4 regions of the Neobacillus sp. FW104-15D2 genome follow, and region 1 is predicted to be linked to each of the others. Evidence: predicted binding sites of a transcription regulator. Region 1 holds the regulator's gene; each other region holds the start of a gene.
What was found. Region 1 encodes LexA, which represses DNA repair genes until DNA is damaged. Its sites were predicted from a motif close to CGAACATATGTTCG; they were not measured.

Region 1 (4,027 bases):
GCAGTCACTTTAAACCAAGGCTGTCCTGCTTGAATTTGAAGTTAAAATCTGTAAATTTCTAGTCAATAATGCATATTCCCTCTTTATCATGACACAAACAGAACAAGATTATGAAAATAAAAAAGGAGTACATTTCTGCACTCCTCTTCATTAATGAAGTTTTTGATTCCTTTTACGCTGCTTGAGTTTATCAGGTGTTACATCATTGCCTTCCGGGTCGATAATCTTTGTATTCGTTAAAGTATCCAGCATGGAGGAGCGAAAGGTCTGAAGATATTCTTTTCTAAGGGCGGACTGTTCCTTAGCCTCTGCTTCAGAAAGTGAACTTTCCTTCGCTTTTTTCGCTAACTCATTTATTCTTTTCATTTTCTCTTTTGAAAGCATGCTTGTCCCTTCTTTCTTGAGGTTTCTATTATTAGATCAACAAGATCAAATTATTTTTCTAAATATGACAACTGATTTTACTAAAAAAAAGACCCATTGGCAAGCCAAAGGGGTCTTTACGTTTTATATCAGTCCTCAGCATCTAGGTCCTCCATATGCTGCTGATATCTTCTATGTACGGTAGCTTTGGAAACCTGGTATCCAAAACCCCTAAGCGTGGCGGCAATCTCGGCAAAAGTAAGTCCATTTCTTTTCAAACGCACTATTTCGTCTATGGGCACTTCAATCTTATCCCTGCCGGCTCCCTCACCTTGGTTCTTTAAATTCCTCTGAGGTTTGAAGCCATTTTTCACTGCCCGTTTCATTCCTCGTTTGATTTTTATATTATGGAGCTTCCGCTGGTATTCTTCCACCATTCCAACAATTTTTAACACCATCGAATCAGATTCGGATAATTGCAGCTCTCCGTTATGATAGATGCTATAGAGTTTGATGCCTTCTTTTAAAATGCAATGAAGGAGGGCAATTTTTGCATTACCTCTCCCCAGCCTGGTTTCATCCTGTATTAATACTGCATGAATATCGGGTTTCCTTATTTCATCCAGCAGCTGAAGAATACCTTCCCTCTCCAGGTCATATCCGCTGGCCTGCTCCCTTATAATTTCTGCAATTTGAAATTGGTTTTGGCTGGCCAGTTGGGTTAATTCTTCCTCCTGCCTGATTAAGGAGGTTTCCTGTGTTTCCTTATCCGTGCTGACTCTGCAATATATAATGGCATTCATGAAGCAATCAGCCCGCTTTCTTTATATTGATTATTCCCCTGCTGCACTGGCAAGCTCACCAGTAGATAAGATTTCTTCTTTTACCGGAATAACAAGCTCCTGGCCAGGAATCAGCTTGTCCCCATTTACTTCATTATGAAGCTTTATCCAGCTTACAAAGCGATCCTTTGACATATTGTTTTCTTCTTTATATTGATCAGCAATCTTCCAGATTGAATCACCTTGAGAAACAGTGACTTTTATGTAATTGTTCTCGTCTGGAGAATCCAATGTAAATGATAGAACCAAAGCAGATAGACAGCTTAAACCTACAAGAATAATAGCATAGGAATACTTTTTCCACATTTTCTTCATCTCAAGCACCTCTATTAGAATATATGTTCGCATTTGTTGATTTGATTATAAACCGAACGTTTGTTTCACGTCAACAAAAATATTCGAACTTATGTTTGTATCAAAAATGGGAACATGTTATAATAAAATCAACATAAACCAGACGAGGTGCAATCTAAATGGCAAAATTATCAAAGCGGCAGCAGGATATCCTTGACTTTATCAAAGGGGAAGTTAGGAAAAAGGGCTATCCGCCATCCGTTCGTGAAATAGGCGAAGCAGTTGGACTAGCTTCCAGTTCTACAGTCCACGGCCACCTGGCCCGCCTGGAAAGCAAAGGGCTTATTCGCAGGGATCCTACTAAACCAAGAGCTATTGAAATATTGGAACTTGAAGAAAGTATGCATATACCCAGGGCAAGCGTAATTAATGTCCCAGTTGTCGGTAAGGTAACAGCTGGTCAGCCGATCACTGCTATTGAAAATATTGAAGAATACTTTCCCCTTCCTGAGCGGATCGCTCCAGCGAATGAGCATGTCTTCATGCTTGAGATTATGGGTAATAGTATGATAGAGGCCGGTATTCTCGATGGCGACTACGTTATTGTTAAACAGCAAAGCACTGCTAACAACGGTGATATCGTAATCGCTATGACCGAAGAAGATGAAGCAACCTGTAAGAGATTTTTCAAAGAAAAGGACTATATCCGATTACAGCCTGAAAACTCATCTATGGATCCGATTATTGTAAGAAATGCCTCAATTTTGGGTAAGGTTATTGGAGTTTATAGAGATATTCACTAGGAAGATAGACTTTATAGTAAAAACCGTGATTTTAAACGATTTAAGGCGAGGCAGTGCAAAATGCCCGCCTTTTTTGTTTAAAATTATTCTAATTTAACTGATTGGTATTTTTATACAGTTATTTAGAACTATTTAATTTTTTGGAAAATTCAGTATTTTAACTCATGTATAGGGTTTTCTTTTTCGATATAATGAACACACAACACGAATAGCCTTAGGTCACAAAAATATTTAGGCTTAAGGGAGTGTGAGGAGTTCATGTTTTTCAACATTGCTTTCTCCATCATATTAGGTGGCATGGTCGGTATCTGCAGTCATATGAGAAAGAACGGAAAGCTTGTAGTGCCTTATCGCACCAAGAAATTTTTGTACCCTGGTTTTCTACTGGAAATGTCCTTGGGTTCCCTCGCTTCAGTCCTCGTTATACTCTACGCGGAGCCAACCTCACCCGTACAGGTGGCCTTCCTCTCAATCCTGGCGGGTTATGGAGGTGATGCTGTCATTAGAAGATTTGATGTTTTAGGCTCAAATCATCACGGAAAATAGAGAGAAAACCGCAATAACTTCCCTTAACCGCCCAATTTAGCATTGGTCAAACTCACGGCTCACCTTTTATTCATAAGGTATAACTAACCCATAAATAAAAGAGGTGAGGAAATGCCCCCGTATATGTTTCCCGGATATCAGCCACATGGAAGCTGGCATCACGGTTATCCCCCATATGGTCACGGATATGGATACCATCATCATCATCAACCTTATTACCCATACCCACATCACTATCCTGTAGGATACCACCATGGCCCGTTCCATTATGGCGGCGGTTATCACCATCCTTATTAATTGAAATAGTTTAAAAGAAAAATTGAAAAGGATGCCCGCATCAAGGACATCCTTTTCTGTTTGGTTATACGAAGTAATCGAACATAGGATAACCCCTGGTTCGATTAAATCATGTTAATTTTTTTATCATCAGATAACAGCTATCTAATCGAATTTTATCAACTATTCTTTAGGAATAAACTTAATATGCAGGTCATTATTGATATCAATGGTATCTCCATCTTCCAATTCCAAATTGTTAAACTCAGGATTATACCATTTGCTATCGCCTACACCAAACATTTCATTTACTTTGCCTCCATCATCAACAATGAAGTTACCTTGACCGCTTACAGCTTTACAATCGTAAAGTCCCGCATCAATATCACGGCCAACGACATATTTACCAGCACCGAAAGTTTTAGTTTTTGCTGCCAGTGCTTGAGCTGCTGCTTCGGCGGCTGCTTTTTCTTCGGCTGCTTTCTTTGCTGCCTCCGCTTTTGCTGCTGCTTCTTTCTTTGCCTCTTCCTGTTTTTTCAGTTCAGCCGCTTTGATTTGCGCTTCTTTTTCCTTGTTTTCACGCTCTTGCTCACTCATTGCAAAAAAGGGAGCCGCTTCACTAACCTTATTAGAAAGCTCTTTATTATCTTTTGTAAGTCTATTAATTTTAGCTTTATTTGAACCAATTTCATCTTTCAATTCCGCATTCTTAGCATTAGCGGCCTTTACTTTGGAATTGGCATTATCCAGATCAGCACCAGAAGGACCAGTGTTAGCACCTATAATAAGAGCAATCAAGGCAGTTAAAATATACTTCCATCTTCTTTTTACAAAACCTAATACTTTATTTCCGCCTGTATTTCCTTTATTCAAATCGACCAACTCAACCCATCCCTTTTACAT
Region 2 (4,027 bases), on a different contig from region 1:
CCCTCAATAATAAATTACTTAACCCGTTCCTTTGATAGTCTGGATGAACAAAAACCGTTCCGATCTCTGGGAAACCCCTTAATTCATTATGAGTACAATTCTTAATTAAATTACTTGCTGGTCCATATTCAATGGAACCAATGATAATATCCCCTTCTAAAGCAATCAAAAAATACCGGTTATCCCCTTTACTATTAAAATCACTTTCCAAGTAAGCTTTCTTCGTCTCAATCTCTCCCGCTAAATCTTCCAGATTATCTCCTATTCCTTCTTTAATAAATGTATCGGTTATCACTATTCTAAAAAATTTATTTAATTTTTTAAAATCTGCCATACTTGGTCTTCTGATCTCTATATTTAACACTCCACTTCCCCCTTTAAAACTTAAATATCCTATTTACCAACGTATCTAAGAGATAATATAAAATTGATAAACCCACAACAAAATAAATGAACTTTAGAAGATGACTCCTCCATTTCGTTTTGTCCTCTAAATAAACTTGGAGGAGTGTTAAACAGCCTATAATGAAAATGAAAAAATAGTTAGAGATATCCCCAAGCCTCCATCCTGATTTTTTATCTTTACCATCCGTATTTCTCTATTGAAAGATAAGAACCCTTCCTTATTTAAAGTATTAGATATTTGAAAATTCTAAACTCTGCCTTTAGACTATTACTAGGAGGGATTATATGCTATTAACTAAGATGAAAGATTTTTCTTTTACCAACTTAAATGGAGATATTGTATCTATTAGTGACTTTGAAGGCAAAAACACCTTAATTTTTATGTGGGCTTCCTGGTGACGCTGTCGTGCTCAACTGCCAGGCTGGCAGGATTTTTATGAAAAATATCAGGACCAAGATTTCGAGATTTTGTCCGTTTCCTCTGATTTGCAAGGCGCTGAAGTTGTAAAACCTTATGCAGCGGATACATCATTTACTACTGTTATTGATAAGGATAATTCTCTAGCCAATTATTTTGGATTTAAAATTGTACCAAATGGAATCTTCATCGACAAAGATGGGGTTATACGGTTAATTAAACAAGGGTTCCATGTTACTAACCCCGAACATCTTACAGCTGTGGAGAAATTAATAAACGGGACCGAAGAGACGGTCGTTTTGGACGATGAGTATTATAGTCCTGCTAATCTCGTTATTGACATAGAAAAACAACTAGCAGAAACCAAATTTAAGCTGGGAATGGAATATGTCAATAATGGAAAGAAGGAAGAAGCATTAAAAGAATTAGATGAGGCTCTTCTCCTAGATACCGATAATTTTCTAATTCGAAAGCAGCGATGGTATATCCGTCACCCGGAAAAATTCTCCCCTGCAATTGATATAGAGTGGCAGCAGGAACAAATTAAAAAAGAAAAAGAACAAGAATCCCTTTTAAAGGATGGGTTAATTTGTGGTCCGGAAGGCTGCCTTATTCCCGGAACAAATACTGAGGTCAAATAAAGCAAATATTAATTCAGATGAGCTAAAAAACTATTCCCCAAAATGTGGAATAGTTTTTTAATTATTCTTTGCTCAAATCGATTACCGGAATGATCTTTATAAATCGCATAACGTCCTGGAGGAATATCTATTGGTTCCTTTATAAATCTCAAATTTTTTATATTAGAAAGCTGATATGACTACAGGTGCGATTTATCTTCTCTTTGGTTTACATATCCAACCTTTATGAAGTAATAAGTCTCTAAAATAAAATCATGAACAGATGTTTGAAGATGGGTGAAACGTGGAACATCTGTTCATTAAAGAACTATTTATAAAACTTTTACATTCTCTTCACTTTGACTTAAAAAACTTCCTTTATAATGACATTGTTGAATAAGTATCTTAGGGGGATTTGTATGTACTTAAGAAAGCTAACTAAAGACAGGTATATAACTATTGATTGCTACTCAGATGGTATCTTTCAAACATTTAAAGGCCGCGTACACCAGCTTAATTCCATTGACCAGATTCTTTCGCTAAAAGATGAGAATCATAGGGTGTTTTCAATCCCGCTATCCGGAATTAGAGATATATATTAAGAATTACCCCTTATACTATTCCCACACATACATCCTCTATTTCCTTCCAGCAAAAGCAGCTTAAAATTGAACCAATAAACCCTCCCAATGAATAGGGAGGGTTAAATTTTTATATAGGTTAGCGCTGTTCAAACTTCAATGCACAACAGCCAGGAATGGTATACCCTATACCAGCTGCCCGCGATAAGGAAGTTTGAACAACAGTATTTATTTTATGTTTTTCTTTTAAAAATACAATGAACAAATTAAGAACATTTCTTTAAAAATTATTTCTAAATTATAAATTTGGCTTTTTACCAGGAACTGAAGAGAGAAGATGATTCTTCTACCGCCATTTCCTGTTTTTCTGTTGCTATTAAGATAGTCATTCGCCCTTGAAATATGTAAAGTTTCCTCAATTGATAGGATACCTTGTTAGGGTTCAGCCATTTGAAACCCCTTGAATGGATGCTGCTACATTTTGAACTGATTGAGGAATTTATTATAATGCCTTTTTGGCTATATTTTCTTCAATTTTTCGTTCAATCTTTTCTAACGCCTTTTTATCATTTTCTAAATGAATTTTATTAGCATTTATTAATTCTTTAAAAGTTAAATTACGTTTTCTCATATCGATCCCCTCCTCGTTTCAATTATATAAAAGTAATTTAGTGTAAAGCTTATTAAATGGTTACAATTATTTGAACATTTAGAAAATAAATTCCCTTTCAATATAAAATTTTATTTAATTCGTTTAAATTAAATTCTTTCCTTTATTGTTTAAACCCTTACTGATAATAACAAAATAAAAAGAATTAATAATGGGGGGAATTAAAAATAAATCATACTCCTGGAATGAAAAAATCTTTTTGGAATTTTCAGCATGCTTTTCACCACCGCACAGAGGCTTGGAAACAAGAGGTTTTATTTACCTGGGAATGGTGGCTCGGCATTCTAATATCAGTTCTTCCGTGGCTGCTTTGGTTTTTATTCAGAAAAAAAGATAGTACGGACAGGCTATTATATGCAGGATTATTTGTCGCGCTCATTTCATTAACCCTTGATAATATTGGTGTACAAGTATCCGCCTGGAATTATCTTAAACCCGTTACTCCGGCCATTCCGTCTTATCTCCCGTATGACTTTACTTTATTACCAGTAACAATAATGTTTTTAATTCAGTTTTTTCATAACCGTAATCCCTGGATTATTGGATTTATATTTAGCTTGTTAACTGCTTTTGTGGGGGAGCCTATTTTTAAATGGCTGGGATTCTATTATCCAGTTCATTGGCAAAATTTCTATTCTGTCCCTTTTTACATCGTTATTTATTACTTTGCTTTCAAATTGGCAAAAAGGAAAAAATTTAATGAGCTTTAAATCAGGATATACTTCCTAAAAATTATCTTGCGAATTAAAAGTCCATATTGGGAAATGACTATAAATAATTGATTATTTTAGGAGGGTAAATATGACAAGTGCCTTCGAAGCCATTACTGCGATTTTTAAAAACTTTGTCGATGAAGAACCTAAACCCCCATTACATGTGGGTGAGGTGATGGATTTATGGACAGCTTATACGGCATTTAATGAAGCACATGTACTTTATCAGGTTGGAATCAATACCACCACCGATACTGATTTAAAAAACGCTTTAAAGGATGCCTTTACTTCGAGTGATGATGATACAAAAAAGATTGAAGCATTTCTTATTAAAGAAGGAGTTCCCCTTCCTGCTGTTAGCTCTCCTAAACCACTTTCAGAGTCAGAAGCCATTCCTGAGGGAGTGAAGCTAACAGATATAGAAATTGCTAATTTAATTTCTGTTAAAATAGCGACTTCTATCGAATTTTGTGCACAGGCTATGAGTAAAACAGTAAGGGCGGATGTAGGACTAATGTTCATGGGAGTCCAAATCAATTTATTGAAATATGGTGCTCCTTTTAAGAATCTTATGAAACAACGTGGCTGGTTGAAAATGCCTCCCCCTTATATACCGCCAG
Region 3 (4,027 bases), on a different contig from region 1:
ACTGTCTGTTTTTCAATATCCCTTAGAAGTTCTGTAGAAATAGCTGATAATCTTGCCTCTGTATAACGCATGGCAGCCGGAGGATCCCCGTCAACACTTCCGTTGTTTCCATGCATTTGAACAAGTACGTTACGGACCTTCCAATCCTGGCTCATCCTTACCATCGCATCATAAACCGAAGTATCACCATGCGGGTGATAATTACCAATTACATTACCAACTGTCTTTGCTGATTTACGGAAACCTTTTTCTTGAGTGTTGCCTTCTACATGCATTGCATATAGTATTCTTCGCTGTACAGGCTTCAGGCCATCCCTTGCATCAGGGAGGGCGCGTTCCTGGATAATGTATTTACTGTATCGTCCAAATCGGTCGCCAAGTACATCTTCAAGAGGCAAGTCGCGGAATTTTTCTGGTGTGCTCATTCAGTTTCCTCCTCTGCGACCATAATGTTTTCATTCTCTAAAATAGTATCAATATCGTCGTCATCGTCCAGGCCAAAAGCTACATTGGCTTCAATCCACTTTCGGCGAGGCTCTACTTTATCACCCATAAGGGTTGTCACACGTCTTTCAGCCCTTGCAGCATCATCAATTTTAACGCGGATTAAAGTCCGGGTTTCAGGATCCATAGTGGTTTCCCATAATTGGTCGGCATTCATCTCGCCAAGTCCCTTATAACGCTGGATCATATAACCTTTTCCGACCTTCTTCATTGCACCTTGAAGCTCATCATCATTCCAGGCGTATTCAATGACTTCTTTTTTACCCGTACCTCTACTTACTTTATAAAGCGGTGGCAGGGCAATAAAGATTTTTCCTGCTTCCAAAAGTGGTTTCATATAGCGATAAAAGAAAGTCAGAAGCAAAACTTGGATATGTGCTCCGTCTGTATCAGCATCAGTCATGATGATAACTTTTTCGTAGTTCACATCTTCCAGGTTGAAATCTGTACCGACACCTGCTCCAATAGCATGGATAATGGTATTGATTTCCTCGTTTTTAAAGATGTCAGCAAGCTTTGCTTTCTCTGTGTTAATAACCTTACCACGCAGGGGAAGAACTGCCTGGAAACGTCTGTCCCGTCCCTGTTTGGCAGAACCGCCAGCAGAGTCACCCTCTACCAGGTAAAGTTCATTTTTTTGAGGGTTTCGGGATTGGGCAGGAGTAAGTTTGCCCGATAAAACGGCTTCAGACTTTTTGCGTTTTTTGCCGCTTCGCGCATCCTCACGGGCTTTCCGTGCTGCTTCTCTAGCCTGATAGGCCTTAATTGACTTACGGATTAGAAGGGAACTGATATCTGGATTTTCTTCAAAGAAATAAGCCAGGTGCTCTGAAACTACTGAATCAACAGCAGACCTTGCTTCGCTTGTACCCAATTTTCCTTTTGTCTGTCCTTCAAACTGCAATAGCTCCTCGGGAATTCTAACACTGATAATGGCTGAAAGACCCTCACGGATATCGGCACCATCTAGGTTTTTATCCTTTTCCTTAAGAAGGGATACCTTTCTTGCATAATCATTAAAAGCCCTTGTCATAGCTGTTTTCGAGCCAGCTTCATGTGTACCGCCATCCTTGGTCCGTACATTGTTAACAAAGGAAAGAATATTTTCCGAGTATCCATCGTTAAATTGAAATGCAAACTCTACTTCGATTCCATTTTGAGTTCCTTCAAAGCTTACAACAGGGTGAAGTACATCTTTTTCCTCGTTTAAGTACTCTACAAATGCTTCAATCCCGTTTTCATAATGGAATACTTCATGAAAATCGTTTCGGTCATCCATGATTTCTATTTTAAAACCTTTAAGAAGAAAAGCAGATTCTCTTAACCTCTCACATAGTGTTTCATAATTATACGTAGTCGTTGAAAATATGGTTGGATCCGGCTTGAAATGGATGGTCGTTCCCGTCTGATTGGTTTTCCCGGTCTTCTCAAGAGTTGTTACGGGCTTTCCGCCATTTTCAAATCGCTGCTCGTAGACAAATCCGTCTCTTTTAATTGTAACTACCAGCCACTCTGAAAGTGCGTTTACAACGGATGCACCTACACCATGCAAGCCTCCGCTCGTTTTATATCCGCCCTGGCCAAACTTTCCGCCTGCGTGAAGAATTGTCAGAATAACCTCAGGTGTTGGTTTGCCGAGTTTATGCATTCCGGTCGGCATTCCTCGTCCTTTATCAATAACGCTGATTGAGTTATCTTTATGTATTCTGACGATGATTTGATTGCCAAAACCAGCCAGTGCTTCATCGACAGAGTTATCAACAATTTCATACACCAGGTGATGGAGGCCTCGGGAATCGGTGCTTCCAATATACATGCCTGGGCGTTTGCGGACCGCTTCCAGACCTTCCAATACCTGAATGGCATCATCATTGTAATCAAATGCTTGCTGTGTTCTTGCCACTAAAAATACCCCTTTCACTTCTTCCAGAAAAAGCTAACATTCTAAAAAACGATTTTCAAATAAAATTTCCGTAAATGTATTCGTTCAATTAAAACCGTTTTCCTTTATGTTGGCAAGGAAATTTACGGTTAAGAACTTATGTTCGCGATTCTATTGTACCATAAGTTCGACAAGCTCTATGCTCTATTGTATCGATTTATTTCGATTTGGCAAAGGGTTCTTGTAAAACAACTTAATTTTGTAATATCGATAAATGGCTTGATAAGGGCGTTTTTTAAATAATCAAGCAGGTATGATGAACTTCTTAATCGGTTTTTAATCCATACAATTAAAAGCTTTAGAAAACAACAAAACATGAGGCAGAATATCCTTTGTTCTTTGCAATATTTGCAGATTTTCTAAATAAAATTCATTTTTGCCAAATAAAAAAGCATGAGAAGGAAAATCTCATGCCACTCAACTTATTTATCTAGTCAGAGCATACTCTACTTTAATACAACGATCCATTACAACCGTATATCCTTTTTCCTTTAAAAAATTGTAAGCTTCTTCGTTAGCAAGTCCCAGCTGTGCCCAGTAAACATCTGCGTCTACTTGAGCGAATTCCATGGCAACCTCCATTAATTGTTCGGAACGGCGGAAGACATTTACGATATCAACATGGCCTTCAATGTCTTTTAAAGTCGGTACAGCTTTGACGCCGAGTGCCTCTTTAATAGTAGGATTTACAGGTATAATCTCATAACCGGCTTTTTGCATAACCTCTGAAACCATATAGGATGTTTTAGCCGGATTGTCACTAAGTCCTACTACAGCAATCCGCTTTGCTTTGTTTAGAATTTCTCCTAATTCAGCCCTTGAAGGGATTTCCATCGACATACCAGTTCCTCCTTATAAAGCTTGTAGATTAAAGCATTATATTTATTCTACCTGTTTTCAAGAAAAAAATCATAAACTAAGTTTAAAGTAATTTTTTGAGTAGGTTCTCATTACTTATGCTATTATTTATTTGGCTGTGTTAAAGCTTATGGTAGAAGGTGCCGGACTCCTCGAAAATCAGAAAGTATACTTACGCATAATTTTGTACGATGTAAATCCCTGGATTCTTTCCTTAGTTTAAAGGGGAACGAGGTATTCAGCACCGGCGGAAATGCGAGCCATGAAACAGAGTCAATAGGCAAAGGGACTTACACCTACACAAAAATAGGCACAAGTAAAAAAAACAACAGATATCCATAGTTAATTCAGTGTATAGCCATTTTTTTTAATAAAGAGATTACGCTCCTTACTAACAACAATATTTTTTCAACAAAGGCAAAAATAAAAAGGAAGCCATTTAAACAGCTTCCTAAAAAATGTTTGCTATAAAAGCAACGGCTCCGGCTTTGGTTTTAAAAATGTTGAAACTCTGGGTACAACAAGAGAAAAATTCGCTCCATTATCATACGCCACGACGGTTGCAGTTCCATCCATATTCTCGAGAATCATTCTGGCCATATAAAGGCCAAGCCCAGTTCCGTGAGGTCTAGTTGTGAAATAAGGATCAAAAATTTTATTTAAATGATTTTCGGCTATACCGCCAGCATTGTCTGCAAATACAGCTTCAAGAGTATCAGCATT
Region 4 (4,027 bases), on a different contig from region 1:
CGCCAAAAAAAGAAAAAGGCCGAAGGATCACCTTCAGCCTTTTGATTCATTCATATCACTAAATAGCGCGAGATAGTATTTCACCTCGGCGGCATCATTTTTTACTTCACTTATTGTGAGCCATTCTAAATAGAGTTCCCCATTCTTTCGTTTGTTCCAAATCTCACCCTGCCAATAGCCATCTTTTAAAATGGATGCCCACATTTTTTCATAAAAGCTCTTATCATGTTTTCCTGACTGCAGGATGTTTGATGATTTTCCTACAGCTTCTTTCGCTTCATAACCGGTTACTCTGGTAAAAGCACCATTCACCTTTTGAATCACTCCACGGGTGTCAGTTACCATTAAGCTTTGCCCCACATTTTCAAGAATCTTTGTTTCAAGGCTTAATCTTTCGAGATAATACATCCAGACGATTATTACGAGACTCGCCAATGCAAACATAGCAAGCGACATAAATCCAATGGCATAATGCCCGGTAATACCGAAAACGATTGTCAGTACAAGGGGTGGGAAGAAACCACCCAAACCGCCCATAGCAGAAACGATCCCGTTAACAATACCCGCTTGTTTTGAAAAATAATATGGAACAAGCTTAAAAATGGTTCCATTGCCAACCCCCGCGCATAATGCAATGGTTAAACACCCAACTGTATAGAGATTTATAGTAGGTGAAAAAGAAAGCAGAACACCTGAAAATGTTAGTCCTCCAAAAACGAATAGTAAAATCACAAACGGATTAAACTTATCTGCGAGCCAGCCTCCGATTGGCCGTAAAAGGGTCGCCAGAGTAATGAAACCGGCTGTTCTTAATCCCGCATCTACTGGAGTTAAATTAAAATTAGATACTAAAAAGTTAGGTAGATAAACGGTAAAGGCAACAAAAGATCCAAAGGTAATAAAATAAAATAAGCTTAAAAACCAAAGCTTTTCATTCTTATAGACACTTTTGATCTGCCCCAATAATGGTTTATTGACTTTTGGTTCCATTCGGTCACCGAACAGGAAGTTTAATAAAGCAAACAAAATAACCGGAATCAAAAACAATCGTATAGTATTTTCCCAGCCAATATTATTAGCAATTACTGGTGCAGAAAAGGATGTTATGGCCGTTCCGATATTACCAGAACCATAGATTCCATTTACAAAACCATGCCGTTCTTTTGGATAATATTTAGGAATCGATGTGACACCTATGGAGAAAACGGCTCCCCCCATCCCAAGGAATAAACCACCAATAATTAAATCCATAAAGGAATCAGCAGTACTAAGATAAAATACAGGAAAAATCAAAATGATAAAGCTTATGAAAAAAATAATTCGTGCACCAAATCGGTTCGTCCAGTATCCTAGGAAAATTCTTAAGATGGAACCAAGAATGACCGGGACAGCGGTAACCAAAGCCACCTGGTTTGCGTTAAGATCAATATCCTGTTTAATTCTTGACATTAATGAAGAAATAAGAACCCAAACCATAAAACCGACAACCAAGCTTAGGGTTTGAAGAGGCAGTTGCCATTTCTGCAAACGCATTTGCATTTCTCCTTTCCATTTAGATAAAAAAGCAGTATTTTCGGTTACTTTTCCCGGTGGAAAAATTTCCATCTGCTCTGTTTCTATTTTTTACTAGGATATAATACCGACTGATATTAAAACTGTAACAAACCTCACATTTAAATAATTTATGTATTTACAAGAATTTCTGTAATATCAAAAAACCTTATTTTCACCATAAAATCTTCATTCGTCTCCAAATAAATAACCTTATTCCTTTCATCAAGCCTGTGTAAAAGTCCTTTATATTCATAAAAGAAACCATCCTCCCAAACCTTAATGGTCACCTTGCTGGCAAACTCCATTGCCAAAAGAAGCTTCTGTTCGATTTCCTCCAATTGATACTCATCTAAAAGGGGCTTTTCCACCTTTGAATCCTCAAGCCTGGCATCCCTTAACATCCTCAATTGGTCAGGCAGAAAAGAAGCAGGCTGCCATTTCATCTTTCCGCGGTCTCTTATCCCCATCGTAATCCTCCGTTCTGTCCTCAACTCTATTATAGAACATTAGTTCGTAAAAGATGCAAAAAAAAACCAGCTGACTAAAAAAGATGGTTTGGTTTTTATAAATTTTGTTACTTTTTGTGGCCTAAAAGTGAGGCACCTATATAAGGTGCCTGTCACTTTTAGCAGCTGGATGCTCTTAGAATTGTTTATCTAGAAGTACGACGTCTGGAAGTACGTCTTCTGGAAGTACGGCGTCTGGATGAGCGACGTCTGGAAGTACGACGTCTGGAAGTACGTCTTCTGGAAGTACGGCGTCTGGATGAACGACGTCTGGAAGTACGACGTCTGGAAGTACGACGTCTGGAAGTACGACGTCTGGATGAACGACGTCTGGAAGTACGCCTTCTAGATGTACGCCTGCTGGAGCGTCTGCTGGAGCGTCTGCTGGAAGTACGACGTCTGGATGTACGCCTTCTGGATGAACGTCTTCTGGATGAACGTCTGCTTAAAGGTCCCATTGAAAATGGGTCTGCAAACATAAATTCCCCTTCCCCAGCAATCAACAACTCATCCACTGCTCCTTGGATTTCTTGAGGTGCAATAGTTTGTAGCATAAAGTAACCTCCCTAAAGAATTTTAGAAAGGTATGAACAATGAATTCCATTCCTTTCTTACTTCATGGTACGCACTTCTTATAAAAGAGTTTGAGTAGTTTGTCTATTTTCCAAAAAATGTATTAATTGCTATAAGGGCTTTTTGTCATTATCAATTATAAGCAAAATTAGAATTTGAAAAGTTGTGGTGAAAATAAAAAGAAATCTTTTTGTGGCCAACATCTTCATAGATGGGGAAAAACGTTTTCAAGACAGTAAAAAGGATTATTACGAACCAAAGCTCGCAATAATCCTTTTTATTTATTCATTTGTTATCGATTCTTTTATACATTTCAATCATTTCTTTTACTAATTCAGACATGGTCTCAGCACTTAGCAGCTGATCCTCTGCATGCATGAAGATCATCGAAAATTCTACTTTTTCACCACTTGCTTCTTTCTGAATTAATGATGCATGGATTTTGTGGCCCTGTACAAAAAACTGTCTGGACTCTTTTATTTTTTCTTCTGCTAATGCATAATCTCCGTCTTTTGCTGCATACAGTGCTTCCATTACTAGGCTTTTTGCAGTTCCAACATTACTAATCATAGAAAATGCTATCATATTAATGTCTGTTATTTCTTCTATCATTTTAAACACACCTTTTTTCTGTATTTACTCTTAAGCAGACTTTTGAGTAGATAATTCATCTTGTTCTTTTTTATATGCCAAACGATCGACTGACTTAAAGAATGGATAGTAAATAGCTGCCGAAATGGCAATTTGTACAATGTTTAGCACTGCGCCTCTCCAACCGCTTACTAAGAAGCCCGCAATTACTGGAGGTGTAGTCCATGGAATATTTGTACCATTGGTATATGGAACCATTCCTGTTGACATTGCAAAATATGCGATTACTGCCATTACTAGTGGGACAATAATAAATGGAATCATCATTATAGGATTCAGTACGATTGGAAGACCAAAAATGATAGGTTCGTTAATTCCAAAGAATCCAGGCGCGATGGCCAGCTTTCCTAATGCCTTGTACTGACTTGATTTTGCGGTAAATAGAAGCAGAAGTGCCAAACCAAAAGTACTTCCGAAACCACCGATTTTCATGAAGTTTGAATAGAATTGATAGTTTACGATATGTGGCAATGCTTTTCCTGCTGCAAATGCAGCTGCGTTATCGGCTGTTAATGCTAACCAGATTGGCTGCATAATTCCGCCAACTACGTTGGATCCGTGAATACCAAAGCTCCATAGTACTGCTTCGAAAACTGTGACAATCAGAGTTGCTGGAAGTGTACTTCCCAAGCTTGTTAAAGGTACCTGCAGGTAATGGAAAATGAATGCCTGTACTGTATCAAAATGTGTAAATGAGAATGCAATACGAAGCAGATCAAAAACGATAATAACAATTAATCCAG

Region 2: AC3WR0_RS08830 (YolD-like family protein) is a predicted target of LexA. The motif match lies at 1,720-1,733, and genes of this name have one in related genera.
Region 3: parE (DNA topoisomerase IV subunit B) is a predicted target of LexA. The motif match lies at 2,539-2,552, and genes of this name have one in related genera.
Region 4: AC3WR0_RS18720 (YolD-like family protein) is a predicted target of LexA. The motif match lies at 2,055-2,068, and genes of this name have one in related genera.

Annotation. Positions count from the first base shown of each region.
Region 1 is NZ_JBYTCJ010000001.1:328,748-332,774, reverse strand. It holds gene AC3WR0_RS01645 (DUF896 domain-containing protein) at 151-384, opposite strand; gene AC3WR0_RS01640 (YneB family resolvase-like protein) at 513-1,166, opposite strand; gene yneA (cell division suppressor protein YneA) at 1,197-1,520, opposite strand; gene lexA (transcriptional repressor LexA) at 1,679-2,302, shown strand; gene AC3WR0_RS01625 (DUF4257 domain-containing protein) at 2,561-2,848, shown strand; gene AC3WR0_RS01620 (hypothetical protein) at 2,960-3,145, shown strand; gene AC3WR0_RS01615 (hypothetical protein) at 3,308-4,006, opposite strand.
Region 2 is NZ_JBYTCJ010000008.1:132,721-136,747, reverse strand. It holds gene AC3WR0_RS08845 (GNAT family N-acetyltransferase) at 1-364, opposite strand, end outside; gene AC3WR0_RS08840 (peroxiredoxin family protein) at 691-804, shown strand; gene AC3WR0_RS08835 (thioredoxin family protein) at 820-1,464, shown strand; gene AC3WR0_RS08830 (YolD-like family protein) at 1,863-2,045, shown strand; gene AC3WR0_RS08825 (FbpB family small basic protein) at 2,527-2,655, opposite strand; gene AC3WR0_RS08820 (CBO0543 family protein) at 2,880-3,404, shown strand; gene AC3WR0_RS08815 (DUF3231 family protein) at 3,496-4,027, shown strand, end outside.
Region 3 is NZ_JBYTCJ010000005.1:157,504-161,530, forward strand. It holds gene parC (DNA topoisomerase IV subunit A) at 1-425, opposite strand, end outside; gene parE (DNA topoisomerase IV subunit B) at 422-2,407, opposite strand; gene AC3WR0_RS06515 (CoA-binding protein) at 2,873-3,286, opposite strand; gene AC3WR0_RS06520 (PAS domain-containing sensor histidine kinase) at 3,770-4,027, opposite strand, start outside.
Region 4 is NZ_JBYTCJ010000026.1:28,883-32,909, forward strand. It holds gene AC3WR0_RS18715 (nitrate/nitrite transporter) at 34-1,533, opposite strand; gene AC3WR0_RS18720 (YolD-like family protein) at 1,683-2,021, opposite strand; gene AC3WR0_RS18725 (hypothetical protein) at 2,207-2,614, opposite strand; gene AC3WR0_RS18730 (PTS sugar transporter subunit IIA) at 2,919-3,245, opposite strand; gene AC3WR0_RS18735 (PTS sugar transporter subunit IIC) at 3,276-4,027, opposite strand, start outside.